DNA from 2 places in the Paenibacillus sp. 276b genome. Region 1 is predicted to be linked to the other one. Evidence: riboswitches for the same ligand, from Rfam matches in the RefSeq annotation. Region 1 holds a riboswitch; the other holds the start of a gene.
The links. A riboswitch is a leader RNA that binds a small molecule or an ion and turns the genes downstream of it on or off. The one in region 1 is predicted to bind thiamine pyrophosphate.
Positions count from the first base shown of each region.

Region 1 (7,346 bases):
CGCCAAAGATATCCTGTCAGGCAGCTTCCTTGTAGCCGCCTCCGATCAGGCTATTGCAAATGCGGAACAGAAAGAGGCCCTTGCCGATTATCTGGAGCGAATCAACAAATTCAATGATTGGGCTCGTGCCAATAAGGATGCGTGGGCTCAAATTACAGCAGACAACACCCACCAGCCCGTGGATCAAGCCCTTAAAACCTACACGGATGGAGAAGCACAACGCCCATCACGTATTGTTGCCATTTCTGACGAGGCCATCAAGTCTGAACAGGACGTAGCGGATACGTTTCAGCAAGCGGGAATTTTTGAGCAGGCAGTCGATGTGAGCACATTCTGGAGTGATGCACTTCAAGATCAACTTCCAGCTCCAGGTAGCCAATAACGAAGGAAGCAAGGAGGTAGGCATAACGTGCGGTCCAAAACCTTTAACCGGGCATGGTTTAACCAGTTCATTCCTTTTGTTGTACCACTACTCATTCTGGCTCTGTGGCAATGGCTGACTGCATCTGGAGTTGTTGCAGCCAATATTTTGCCCCGGCCCGCTCAGGTACTGGAGGCCTTCATTCGTCTGCTTCGTAACGGTGAACTACTGAACAATATCAGTATTAGCGCCAGACGAGCTTTGGGAGGATTCCTCATTGGTGGGGGTCTCGGTTTCCTGCTGGGTGTGCTGAACGGCATCTCCTCCCTTGCGGAAAAGATCGCCGACTCCTCGGTGCAGATGATCCGCAACATTCCGCATCTGTCCTTGATCCCCCTCGTTATTGTGTGGTTCGGGATCGGTGAAGAAGCAAAATTATTCCTCGTTTCCCTGGGTGTATTCTTTCCGGTATATCTGAATACGTTTCACGGCATACGATCAGTCGATCCCGGTCTGATTGAAATGGGCAAAGTATATGGCCTCAGCCGTTGGTCCCTTTATAAGGACATTATCCTGCCTGGTGCACTGCCTTCCATTCTGGTGGGCATTCGTTATGCACTTGGCATTATGTGGCTGACACTTATCGTAGCCGAGACGGTTGCGGCGGATGCGGGGATTGGATACATGGCGATGAACGCGCGGGAATTCATGCAGATGGACGTAATCGTCTTAAGCATTCTGCTATATGCCCTGCTGGGCAAGCTGTCCGATACCATCGCTAAATGGCTGGAACGGCGCTGGCTGCGCTGGAACCCGGCCCTATCCCGCAAGTAAAGCAAAGGAGTGTGTATTGATCCATGAGCACAAGTCAGATCAGTCCTTTTCTTCAAGTAGATGGGGTTCAGAAATCGTATGATCAGCGGACGATTCTATCCAACATCAACGTCAATGTAAGACAAGGGGAATTTGTAGCCATCGTTGGACGAAGCGGCTGTGGCAAAAGTACTTTGCTGCGTCTGATCGCCGGGCTGGAACCCCCCTCTTCCGGGAGCATTATGCTGGGCAACAGAAAGCTTGGCAGTACAGCACCCGAGACACGGTTTCTGTTTCAGGAAGCCCGGCTGCTACCTTGGAAATCCGTGCTCGACAATGTACGACTGGGCATCCCCGACAAGAACAAGGAAGATGCACGCCAGTCGCTTCGCAATGTAGGACTCGGAGAGCGTGAAGGTGATTGGCCGGGGGTATTATCTGGCGGACAAAAACAACGTGTCGCCTTGGCACGGGCACTCGCAAGTCATCCACGCTTACTGCTGCTGGATGAACCGCTGGGTGCATTGGATGCATTGACACGAATTGAGATGCAGCAATTAATCGAACGCTTGTGGGTAGAAGAAGATCTGACTGTCATTCTGGTCACTCATGATGTCAGTGAGGCGGTTGCGCTGGCAGACAGAGTGCTGTTAATCGAGGATGGTCATATAACGATGGATACTCGAATTACGCTGGAGCGGCCACGCGTTCGGGACAGCGGGTTTGCTCATTTTGAAAACCTGATTCTGAATCGTTTGTTGACTCCTCCACAAGAGACACCACAGCAGATTGCTCAGAAACAGATATCATTCTCGATCTAATTCCACTGGAAAGAAGGCATGATTATGCAATCCCTTTCACCCGTTCCCTCTCCACCTGTTAAAGACCTTTTAACTCAAATTCCGGCTTATACGCCTGCCAAATCCATGGAACAGATCCGGCGGGAGTTGGGACTGGAAAGTGTGGATCGACTTGCAGCGAACGAGAATCCGTTTGGTTCCTCTCCCCTGGCTGCGGAAGCGGTCAGATCGCTGAGTTCCGATCTTTTGGCTCAATACCCCGACGGTTCCAGCCAACTGCTGCGTGACAAACTTGCGGAACGTCTGGGGGTGCGTACTTCCCAACTGGTATTTGGCAGTGGATCTTTCGAGCTGCTAACCCTTACCGCCCAAGCTTATCTTAATCCCGGGGAGGAATCACTCATTCCGGTGCCCTCCTTTAACTGGTATAAGGGCGCTACGCTGCTGGCAGGCGGGGTTATTCATGAAGTGCCTTTGGTCAACCACTCACTGGACCTGGAGCAATTCCGGCAACGGATTACTACTTCTACCCGAATCATCTGGCTGTGCAATCCGAATAATCCGACCGGAACCATTTTCACGACAAATGCCCTGCTTGATCTACTCGAACATGTTCCCTCCCACGTCGTGGTTGTCCTGGATGAAGCATATTATGAATTCGCGGAAAGTGAAGATTACCCTGATACGGTTAAGCTGCTGGAACAGTATAATAATCTGATTATTTTGCGGACCTTCTCCAAAATATATGGACTAGCTGGCCTGCGAATTGGATATGGCATCGGGAATGAAAGCATTATTGAAGGCATTAACCGGGTCAAGCTGCCCATCAGTCTGACAGCCACATCCCAAGCCGCTGCTTCGGCCAGCCTGGATGATCATGAGTTTGTTTCTCACTGCCTGCACTACAATCGTCAGGGACGGGAAACGTTAATGCAGTCCTTTGAGCAGTGGAACTTACCCTACATCCCTTCCGAAACAAATTTCATCATGGTGGATCTGTTGCAGGATAGTGGCCCGATTACCCAAGAATTGTTGAACAGAGGCATCTCTGTTCGCGGCGGTGCCGAATTCGGTATGCCTACCTGGCTTCGGATTACGATTGGCACACCTGAGCAGATTGCCCGGCTGATCGGTGAGCTTGATTCACTGTTACATTCAAACGATTAGAATCCTAGGTTACTTTCCTAACTCACATCACGCACACTTCTTTTAAGCCGCCCTCTTTACATTCCACTTGCATGTGATATATGCTGAACACACAACTGCATATCTTAAACATTGCACTAGGGGAGCCTTGCGGCTGAGACGAATCGAACGATTCGGACCCTTTGAACCTGATCTGGATCATACCAGCGGAGGGAAGTGGAGTGGCCTCTCAGTAAGCGGATTTTTTCATGTTGATGATGGAATTTAATGTGAATTGAACTTACAGACCCACTCATTTCTCCGGAAATGGGTGGGTCTTTTTCGCGTTCTTCGAGCAGATCAGAAGGTGTAATTAAAGATCCCGCGGTTTGAAGTTGAATTATGAATACAAGGGGGACGGAACGAGATGGATAACGATATAACCATTCACAACATGAGCTACGCTTTCCCGGGAAAAAGGGATTCCCCCGTGCTTTCCAATGTGTCGATGACTGTAGCCAAAGGCGAATTTGTCTCGCTCATCGGTTCCAGCGGCTCCGGTAAAAGTACCCTTTTCAAGCTGCTGGCAGGCCTGCTTGAGCCAACACACGGAACCATTGAAATTCCTTGGGTTCAAGAAGGAAAGCGACTGGGGCAGGTGGCCTACATGCCGCAAAAGGACCTCCTATTATCCTGGAGAACGATCATGGGGAATTGCATGCTTCCCTCTGAACTGGCTGCAGGTCGGCAGGATAAGATAAGGATTCGAGCAGATATCCTGGCTGGCCTCGACAGATTTGGCTTATCCGGCCACGCGCATGCTTACCCGGACGAGCTTTCAGGTGGCATGCGCCAGCGTGTCGCGCTGCTTCGTACTTTGCTGACAGGTGGCCGACTTATGCTGCTGGATGAACCATTCGGCGCACTCGATGCCCTGACCAAACGGGAGATGCATCGCTGGCTGCTGGAGCTATGGGAAGGCCTGGGCAAAACCGTGTTGTTCATCACACATGACATTGAAGAAGCCCTGCTGCTCAGTGATCGGATTATCCTGTTAACTCCGGTGGGCCAAGGTCAACAGCTGCAGGATCTGTCGGTACCTTTAGCACGTCCAAGACATTCGGACATGGTCTACGAACCGGCTCTCGTTCAGATGAGACGACAACTGGAGGAACAATTGCATGCAAGACGGTAACTTGAGAGACAGCATGAAGCATAGCGTAAGAGGTTGGCTTGCCCGTTATGGTCTGTTTCTTTTGCTCATGATCTTGCTGCTTGTCATTTGGGAGTGGATTGTGCGTATGGGATGGGTGCCTTCCTTCATCATTCCAGCCCCGACGGCGATTGCCCGTACGCTTTATGAACATCGCCGCCTCTTGCTGGCTACACATCTGCCCGCTACCTTGATGGAAGTTGTCGTTGGTTTTGGCTTGTCCATTGGTGCCGGAATTGCACTTGCAACAGGTATGTATATGAATCGGTCGATTGAAAAAGCGTTATATCCCTTCATCGTGATCAGTCAGACGATCCCGCTGATTGCCTTGTCCCCCGTCTTCATCCTATGGTTTGGCTACACCTTGTGGAGTAAAGTCGCGGTGGTGTTCCTGATCGCATTTTTCCCGATTGTAGTAAGCACCTACGATGGCCTGCGCCAGGGTGATCCGGAGCAGCGTGAACTGCTGCTGACGATGGGGGCCAGCAAGTGGGATATTTTTCGCAAACTCCAGATTCCACTTGCCCTTCCCTCCTTCTTTTCGGGACTGAAAATGTCTGTGGTGTATTGTGTGGTCGGTGCAACGATCGGTGAATGGCTCGGTGGAAGCAAGGGTCTCGGTTACTTCAGCCGCAGAATGTCGAGCAATATGAACACGGATGCCATGTTCGCCGCCATTGTGCTGTTATCCCTGCTCGGTATCGCCCTGTTTGTACTCATTGCATGGATGGAGAGAAGATTCAGTACACCACGTCATGCAGGTAGAAGAAAAACTGGATAACTTTCGGATTTCAAAAACAGATAAACGGAAATGAGGAATTTGAAGCTATGAAGAAAAAACATATCTACTCCCTACTCCCCATTCTGCTCATATCTATGTTACTGATTATCAGCGGATGCGGAAATACGGGTACCAACACACCTGCTACAGATTCAACTTCCAATGCAAAAGATACAGAATCATCTGCGGCCGAGAGGTCATCGGCATCCAAAGACAAGCTGTCCATCATGCTCGATTGGTATCCTAATGCAGTGCATTCCTTCATCTATGTTGCTCAGGAGAATGGTTACTTCGCGGATCAAGGTCTGGATGTCGATATCCAGATGCCTGCCGATACGAATGATGCACTCAAACTTGTTGCCGCCGGGAAAATCGATCTTGCACTAAGCTACCAGCCGCAAATTTTGCTCGCGCGTGGGGAGAACATTCTTGTACGTTCGATTGCAGCCGTCGTTCGCCATCCGCTCGTGCATCTGTTGACTGAAGCCAACGGTAAAGTGAAATCGCCAAAAGATCTTGAAGGGAGGACGGTCGGCTATTCCTCAATCCCTTTGTATGAAGCAATGGTGCGTACCATGATCAGCCAGGATGGCGGTAATCCCGACAAGATGAATCTGGTGGATGTGGGATTTGACCTGATCCCTTCCCTGGCTTCCGGGCAGGCAGATGCCATTATGGGTGGTTTTATTAACCATGAACAATTGATTCTGGAAAAGGAAGGCCATGCCATGAAAGCGATCAATCCCGTCGATTACGGCGTACCTGATTATTATGAACTGGTCCTCACTGCAAGTGATGCGGGCATTGAAGCGAAGAAAGATCAGCTTACCCGCTTCATCAAAGCGATGCAGGAAGGACAGAAATATGTAACAGAGCACCCCGAGGACGCGCTGAACATTCTGCTCGCACATGAGAACGAAACGTCTCCACTTGACCCGGAGATCGAAACCAAAAGTCTAAATATTTTACTGCCACTGATGAATGAAGAAGGTCAGCCGTTTGGCAGGCAGGACGCCTCTTCTTGGGAAAATGTACGTGCATGGTTGGTTCAAAGTGAACTGATTCCGGATTCCGTAAAGGCTGAGGATGCTTTTATCAACTTGCAGGGTGAGTAAGTAAAATCGATTACTGGACGAGATCAAGGGAAATTTGAAAGTTGTAAATTCATTATCAGATGTCGATAACATGAGTAGTTACGGAATTCAATAACTGTACGATTAGAATCTTTATCGAGGATAAGGACTCTTTAATTAAGCTTTCTATATGGACTTTCCAGCTATCCGAGAATAGCGTTTAGTTCCCATGATTTAATGGCCCACCCTGCCCTGACACTTTTATTGATCAAATTGCTTATTTATAAGGAGGAACTTATATGTCTTATCTGGAACGTGTTCGTACGCAAAATCCGCTTGTTCATAACATTACGAATATTGTCGTCGCTCCGTTTACGGCCAACGGTTTGCTCGCACTAGGTGCATCTCCCTTTATGGCTTATGCGCATGAAGAAGTTGCTGATGTTGCCAAGATGTCGGGAGCAGTTGTACTGAACATTGGCACACTGGACGAAAAGGTGGTTGAGGCGATCCGTTTGGCTGGTCGATCAGCTAATTCAAATAACGTACCTGTTGTGCTCGATCCGGTTGGAGCTGGCGCAACCGCCTATCGTACGGAAACCATTCAGATGCTCGTTCGTGAGCTTCGCCTCACGGTGTTGCGGGGCAATGTGGCAGAAGTCGCCAATGTCATCGGTGAGCGTTGGAGCATCAAAGGTGTGGATGCAGGTCAAGGCGATGGAGATCGAATCGGAATAGCGGAACGGGCAGCACAAAAACTCGGCTGTGTGGTCGTCATTACCGGACGCGAGGATGTCATTACGGATGGACAAACGACGTTCCTGACGAGTAATGGACATGCCTTGCTTACCCAAGTAACTGGTGCAGGCTGCTTACTCAGCTCCGTGATTGGTGCTTTTGCAGCCATAGCGAAACCGGGAGACGACTTGCTGAGCAGTGTTGTGGAGGCACTCGTTTTCTATGGCGTTGCAGCAGAGATTGCGGCGGAACGTACCGCTGACCTGGGACCGGGCAGCTTCCAGATCGAATTGCTGAATCAACTGGCTCAAGTGACACCTGACGTTCTCGCGCATCGGTCACAGGTTCGCCAGATTGATGGAGGTACGCAATGAGTATTGCGCAGGCTTTGACGATTGCTGGTTCCGATAATGGTGGCGGAGCCGGAATTCAAGCTGATTTA
Region 1 covers NZ_FNRR01000002.1:5,326-12,671, reverse strand. The annotation lists gene BLV50_RS10940 (ABC transporter substrate-binding protein) at 1-382, shown strand, start outside; gene BLV50_RS10935 (ABC transporter permease subunit) at 410-1,195, shown strand; gene BLV50_RS10930 (ATP-binding cassette domain-containing protein) at 1,219-1,995, shown strand; gene hisC (histidinol-phosphate transaminase) at 2,020-3,141, shown strand; TPP riboswitch at 3,250-3,352, shown strand; gene BLV50_RS10920 (ABC transporter ATP-binding protein) at 3,527-4,294, shown strand; gene BLV50_RS10915 (ABC transporter permease) at 4,281-5,093, shown strand; gene BLV50_RS10910 (ABC transporter substrate-binding protein) at 5,141-6,208, shown strand; gene thiM (hydroxyethylthiazole kinase) at 6,466-7,278, shown strand; gene thiD (bifunctional hydroxymethylpyrimidine kinase/phosphomethylpyrimidine kinase) at 7,275-7,346, shown strand, end outside.

Region 2 (7,346 bases), on a different contig from region 1:
TTGATAAATAGATCCTGCTCTGCCAGGGACGGCAGGGGCTGCTCGGGATGGAACCCAAAGGCCGGATATACGGTACGAGGGTATTGGGAAGCTACTTCTAGGTTACTCTGGGCAGAAGCCAGATTCATGGAAACGGCGATGACAGCCTCAACCTGCTGGGATGGGAAGGAATGCAGCATCTCACGTTGTTCTTCAGGTGTATATTTGTCCAGGTGAAGATGGGCATCGATCAAGGGTGCAAAAGCGGTTGATTGCATGGATTGACCCCTCCTTTTTGTCTTTTACCAATGATACGCAGGATAGTTTGTCTTGGATCACCCATTTTAGGGAAAAAATAACTCAAAAACCCGCACTATTTAGATAGGCGGGTTTTCTGCTGTTCTTCTCTCATCCACTGGGAAATCTGCCGTTTCCGTTCAAGAAAAGCAGATTCCTCCGTGATCGCTTCGCGACGTGGACGATCAAAGGGAACATCGACCTCGTGAAGTACAGCCGCAGGCCGATTTGATAAAACATAGATACGGTCCGCAAGCAATAATGCTTCCTCGATATTATGCGTAATGAACAGCACCGAGCGGCGGTTCTGTTCCCAGATATCGAGCAGCCAGCGCTGCATGTCGCTACGGGTCAGTGCATCCAGCGCACTAAAAGGCTCGTCTAGCAGCATCAGCTCCTGCGGACTGAGCAGGGCGCGCAGAAAGGCAACCCGCTGCTGCATGCCGCCCGATAACATATGCGGATAGGCTTGTTCGAACCCAGCCAGTCCGACACTGCTCAGCCACTTCCGGGCATCTGCAAGCGCCTCTGCTCGGGGTGGTGCATCCGCAGACACTTCACCTGCAAGCAGCACATTGTCCTCAATGGTACGCCATGGGAAGAGGGCAGGCTGCTGCGGCATATAGCTAATCTTGCCGCGTTGTCCGGTGACATCCTGACCATTCATCAGGATTTGGCCCTCCTGAGGTTTCAGCAGACCGCCGATGATGTGAAACAGGGTGCTTTTGCCACAGCCGGAAGGGCCCACGATGGCTACGAATTCTCCTTGTTCCACGGTCAGGGACAGACCATCCAGAACGGGCAATGTGCTGCGTCGCTCTCGGAACGAAGCATTCACGTTTAATACTTCCAACGCTGGTGATGAATGATGTGCAGGTAAGGCCACGGTTCCATACTCAGGACTTCCGCTACTCGTTGGAGTGGTTTTACCTTCATCCGGCGCAGCTACCCGCTCGTTGTGTTCGGGTGTCATCTTGTCATCACTTCCTAACCTTTATATGGTGCATATTTCAAAGTTATCGCTTTTGTGGACGCCAGCGTACGAGCAGCTTCTCCAGTAGCGCAATGAGCAGGAAGAGCAGCAGACTCAATGCCACAATAATCATGATTGCCACGAAAAGACGATCCGTCCGATAGGCTGATTTTTGCAGCATCATATAATAGCCGATGCCCTTATCTGCACCGATCCATTCGGCGATAATCGCACCCATGACGCTGTACGTAGCGGCAATTTTAATCCCCGAGAACACCGAGGGCAATGCATGTGGAAGTTCGAGCTTCCAGAAAATTTGGCCGCGTTTTGCACCAGCCATGCGCATATAGTTCATCATCGCCGCATCGGTGCGGGTCAACCCGTCCATGGCAGCTACAGCCACCGGGAAGAAGCAGACCAGGATGATGGTAATCAGTTTGGGCAGCAGCCCAAATCCGAACCAGATCAGCAAGAGCGGAGCAAGCGCAATGGTCGGTATATTTTGACTAAGAATAAGTAATGGATAGAGTGCAGATTTCAAAAATGGAATCAGATGCAGCACCATCGCAATCAGTAATCCCACAAGTGTACCTGCTGCAAACCCAATCAATGTCAGCTGGATTGTTGCCCATGCATGCATACCAAGTCGCTCGGCCTGGGATGCTGCTTCATGGGCGATGTCCGAAGGCGCAGGCAGCATCCATTTCTCAATATGGAACAGGGAGACGGCTCCCTGCCATATCGCTATAAAGAGAATAACCGCCACAAAGGGCGGCCATACGCTTTTCCAATAGGCATGCATTAGCGATATTTCTCCGTCAGGGTGTCCATGCTGAAGCCACTTGGGCTATGGGCGATTTTGATCTGTGAGATGATGCTAGGGCTGCCAGCTTCCACGAGAACTTCGTGCATTTTGCGGACAACCTCCAGCAGTTCCTCTAGTTCTCCCTCCATCGTGGTATCGAGTGGATTAACCTGATATTTCAAGCCAGACTGCTGAATGACTTCAATCGCACGATCAACATAAGGATAGGAATTTTCGCCATTTGGCGTTTTGGGAATGACTTGAATGCTAAGTAGTGTGCTTGCCATGAGAGATCACTTTTCCTTTCGAAATATATAAAATGAACTAATGACTGTTACACTTGCCACTTCGATGACAGAATAACCTTCCAATCGCTGTTATCCCCAGATTTTTTTGATTCCCTTCTCCAAAGGGAAAATCCGGTGATAAAGGCGAACGCTTCGCTTTTTCACGTTATTTCTGTCCTCTTCGTCATCGTGTAAATACTAAGTTCGTTTTATATGGATAATTTTATTGGGGTAAGAACTCGTTTGTATATGCTTTGGATACATCTACCTGCTTATCGAGCAGTTTTTTGCTAAACATCCAATCCGTGTAGTTCTGCCATACTTCCTGCTTTTGCTCACCCCAGCGTGGTGCGTCATCCTGATATTTTGGACTCAGCCACTTCTGGCTTGCGAGTACAAGATCCTTATCCAGATCCGGTACGGCCTTGATCAGAATGTTGGCAGCGTCTTCGGGATGTTCAATCGCATATTGATATCCTTCGGAAGTCGCTTTCAAGAACGCTTTAACCAACTCGGGATCGTCCTGAATCGTCTTTTCATTGGTAACGAGTACAGGTGTGTAGTAGTCCAGTGCATCGGAATAATCTTTCACATATAACATGTCGATCGGTTCGCCGCGCAGTTCGGCTTCAATGCCCGTCCATGCGTAGAAAATCCAGGCAAAGTCGATATCGCGTTTCACAGCGGTGAAGAAGTCTGCATCGCCCATGCTAATATTTTTTACTTTGGATACATCGGCGCCTTCGCCTTCCATAATGGATTGCATCACAGCTTCTTCCACCGGGGAGCCCCAGCCACCATAGGTTTTACCTTCAAAATCTTTGGGGGATTTGATGTTCCGGTCCACCGGAGCGGCAAATCCGGACGTGTTATGCTGAATGACTGCAGCGATGGACACGAGCGGTACGCCCTGTGTGCGGGCCTGGGTTACACTCTCCTGATAACTTACGCCAAAAGGCACTTCGTTCGAAGCTACCATCGTATCCGCGCCTCCGGCACCTGGCTGTACAATCTCGACATTTAAGCCTTCGGCTTTGTAAAAACCTTGATCTACAGCCGCATACAGGCCGGTATGATTCGTATTTGGTGTCCAGTCCAGCACCACTTTAATGTCCTTGAGGGCTGCGTTGTCACCTTCATTGCTGTTTTCGGTGTTGCTGCTGCCATTTTCTCCTGAAGGTGCAGCTTCTTTGCCGCCACATGCGGCCACAGCCACAAGTAGTACGCACAAGAGCATTAGGCCCATCATTTTACGCCATCTCATCTTCATTTCTCTCCTTCATGTTGTCCGGCCAGTGGCGCGGGGTACTCCTTGGCTTCATATCCAAGCTTCTTGCATAAATCGACAGATTTATACCAGCTATGATCCGGATGACGTCACTTTTTTTAGCTCTCTGGCTATATAAAAGAACATTAAAAAAGCGCCCCGTTAATCCGGGACGCGTGCAGGCGTTAGAGATGTGGCACTCAGCAAAGAGGCTGGGCCAATTCGATATACTCCGATTCCTACGCTGGCATGATCCAGATCAGGTCTAAGGGTCAGTATCTTGGTGGGATACACTCTCAGCCGGCCTATTCCGACTCCCCTGGGAAACTATGAAGTTACGGGCATTACTAGGTGTAATTATAGGCCAGAGGCCCACGCATGTCCAGTCAGGAACTGGATAGGGGCACGTATGAATGAATCAAAGAGGCCATTATACATGCGTATAACGACCTCTCTAGATGTGTGATTTTCAACAATTATCGTGGCGAATCATATAAGGAAATCTGACTGAGTGCAAAAGCATCGGATTTCGGGTCATAGCCTACCTGTTTCTGAGTGGTTTCCAGATTCAATCGTTTAAACCGATTATTCGAGATCCCATGCAGTATGGTGAAGGGCTCCAGATCTGTAGTTGTAATTGCTTTGAACATCAAATCACACAAGTCAGCCGGACTAATATACGCGCTCATATCCCTTGCCTCCAGCGCGGGTCCATCCGGTTGGAAATCATCATATGCACCTATACGTATTGCTACACTTTGTAAACCTTCGGTATATGCAAAATAGGAAGCGAGCGATTCACCAAAACATTTGCTAACTCCGTACAAATTCCGTGGGCGTGTCGGCATGTCCGGATAGACTTGAGCATCAATGGGATACCCCTCGATCGTCTGTGCACTGCTTGCCAGAATGACTCTCCGCACACCTTGGTCCTTAGCTGCACGGAATACATTAAATGTACCTTTGATATTGATGTCCAACAACGATTCATAGAATCCGGCATGCGGGGAAGGATCTCCCGCCAGATGTACAACCACATCCATGCCTTCGCAAGCGTGCTGACAGGCTTCGGGATCTGTCACATCAAGTGTCATGATCTCATGGCTTGTCCCTTGATACGTATGCAGTCTGTCGATATTCAAATCCGTTAGTCGCAGGTGAAATGCTTCTGACAAGTGTTGGGACAAGTCACGTCCAATTTTTCCGGCTGCGCCGGTAATTAAAATGTTCATTAAATCAGCTCCAATTCTTAGCGCTGGAAGAACTCGATCCATTCCTTCTCGGGTCCATAGATGAAGAAATAACGGTAACCGTTAGGCAGTGTAATCATCTCTCCATCAATAAACTCGGCCTCAGTTGCCTTAATGCGGTTGTACTCAGACTCAAGGTCATCGACATGGATAGCAAAATGATGCACCGTACCTTCGGAAGGCAGCTTGTCGCTGTATCCCTGAATCAACTCAATCTCAGTCTCATCGCTTCCGTTGAAGCCGAGAAAGGCGAGCTGAATGACACCGTTGGTGTGGGTTACCCGATCTTTCAATTCAAGACCAACAATCTCCGTATAGAAACGCAGCGTGGTCTCTAGATCACGAACGGCAATGCCGACGTGGTCAATGCGCTTTTGAAAACTCATAATCCAAATCCTCCTTATATGCATTGAATCTTTTCTACCATTTTAAGGGATATCATAGGGCTGTACTACGAGGTTGTCAAATAGGATTTTAATTTGGAAAAATTATAATTGTTCACAGAATGTTCACTTATGAGGAGGGGTTCGTCATCTCTATAATTACGAAGGTAAACAGAGAGGATGAGAGAATTGCCAACAACGAAGAAAGAACAGATTATTTTTGGAATGATGATGTGCACAGGAATGGTCATCGTCATGATGGCCTTCAATTTATGGCACAATGGGTTATTGAGCAAGATGTCCGCGCTTGAAATATTGCTTCAGTTCATATTGTGCTTTGTCATTGCATTTCTGGTGGAGTCCTTTATTGTCGGACCTGTAGCGCGAAAAATTGCATTTTCCTTACCTTTTGACAAGTCCAACAAAATCCTGGGCGTGCTGGCTATGTCATTTTTCATGGTCATTGGAATGGTTCTGATCATGTCCTTGTACGGAATGATTTCCGCTTATCTTGCGAATCAGTTAAATGGAGCATCCGTACTAAGTACGTATCTTCATACGATTGCTCGTAATTTCAGCCTGGCGCTTCCTTACCAAATTATTATTCTGGGACCACTCGTTCGATATGTATTCGGTAAATTCATTAAGGATAAAGGGAGTGTAGTCCCTACAACCTAAATAACGTTAGTTCCGATTTAGAGCATCTGAAAGTATTTCCTGGGCAATCGTCCACTGCACTAAGATAAAGAAGTAATTGTTCATTTTCAAATCAAAAAAGACCTCGTAGCATTCACGCTACGAAGCCTATCTTTTTACCAGTTATGATTAATGGAATTTAATTTATCTTCTGTTCGGTAGATATTACGATGCTGAACTCACGGTATGCCTGCGCTGCCATTGATACGCGATCACGCTGATAATCAGCAGACCAACTGCAAAAATGGCAAGCATCCACGCCGACTGGTTAACTTCCAGATGGTCCAAACTCCAGCCTGTAACCAAAGGTAGAATGGCACCACCAACACCACCTGATGCAATCAGGATGCTGGGCGTTGATTCTTCTGTTCCAGGCAGCATTTTGCTGGCGAAGACGAGGGCAATGGAGAACACGCCCGATAGTGCGAGCCCGAGCAACAGGATGATCAGAAATGCCGACCAGATCTGGTTGGTAAAAGGAAAGATCATCAGCAGTACAACTGCTGCAAGACAACTGTACAGAACGTAGACGCGATATTGGAATTTCTCCGCAATATATCCGGCAAACAGTCGTCCAACAGACATGGCGATCCAGAAGCAGGTAACACTAAGCGCAGCACCTGCTTCCTTCATGTTCATTTTCTCAATCAGAATGGCTGGCATGAAGTTGGCAAGGCTCATTTCGGTGCCGACATAGAGAAAGAAAAATACAACAAATAAAGACAGAAGAGCCAAATTACGGCCGCTATAGGTTGAACGAGTTGGTTTAATGTCTGAAGGATTCGTTCCATTTGGCGATTCAGCAGCGTGAGTGTGTCCAGGAGTCTGGTCTGAGCTGCGTCGACTCAGCTCGTTGTCCAGCTCACCGAATGAACTTTTGGCCCAGAAGATAAAAGTCATCGCTGCACAGACGGCAACCACGAGGAACGACATGCGCCAGTAGCCGGCAGAAATCAGACCGCTGGCAATGAGCGGCATGACCATAGCGCCGATACCAAATAACACTTCGAGTCGGCTCATGGCAACCGCCGTATTATCTTTAATTGCAGCAATGATGATTGTACCGATGACAGCCTCGATCATACCGAATCCGAATCCAGCTGCAGGTGCAATAACGAACATCCAGCCCCAAGGAGGCAGCAGCATATAGGATAACTCTGCAATGCAGAGCAGAGCTGTAGCAATTAATATGCCACCTCGTTTACCAAAGCGTTTATTCAACCACGGAGATAAAAGTACACCACCCAGGAACCCGGCAAATTGGGCAAATATCAGTGTGCCTCCCTGACTATAATCCTTGCCATAATGTTCAAGGGCAACGGGCAGGATGGAGCCGAGAACGACGTGGGCAAGTCCGATGAGGAAATAGGACAAGCATCCAATCCAAAGCAATTTTTTCATGAAGAAAA
Region 2 covers NZ_FNRR01000005.1:113,064-120,409, forward strand. The annotation lists gene BLV50_RS22715 (TatD family hydrolase) at 1-257, opposite strand, end outside; gene BLV50_RS22720 (ABC transporter ATP-binding protein) at 353-1,249, opposite strand; gene BLV50_RS22725 (ABC transporter permease) at 1,293-2,051, opposite strand; gene BLV50_RS22730 (thiamine-binding protein) at 2,051-2,341, opposite strand; gene BLV50_RS22735 (ABC transporter substrate-binding protein) at 2,565-3,605, opposite strand; TPP riboswitch at 3,827-3,939, opposite strand; gene BLV50_RS22740 (NAD-dependent epimerase/dehydratase family protein) at 4,085-4,840, opposite strand; gene BLV50_RS22745 (VOC family protein) at 4,858-5,244, opposite strand; gene BLV50_RS22750 (DUF2798 domain-containing protein) at 5,431-5,919, shown strand; gene BLV50_RS22755 (MFS transporter) at 6,103-7,338, opposite strand.
Region 2: it holds a riboswitch for thiamine pyrophosphate, as region 1 does, so the genes downstream of both, BLV50_RS22735 (ABC transporter substrate-binding protein) here and BLV50_RS10920 (ABC transporter ATP-binding protein) in region 1, are expected to answer to the same signal.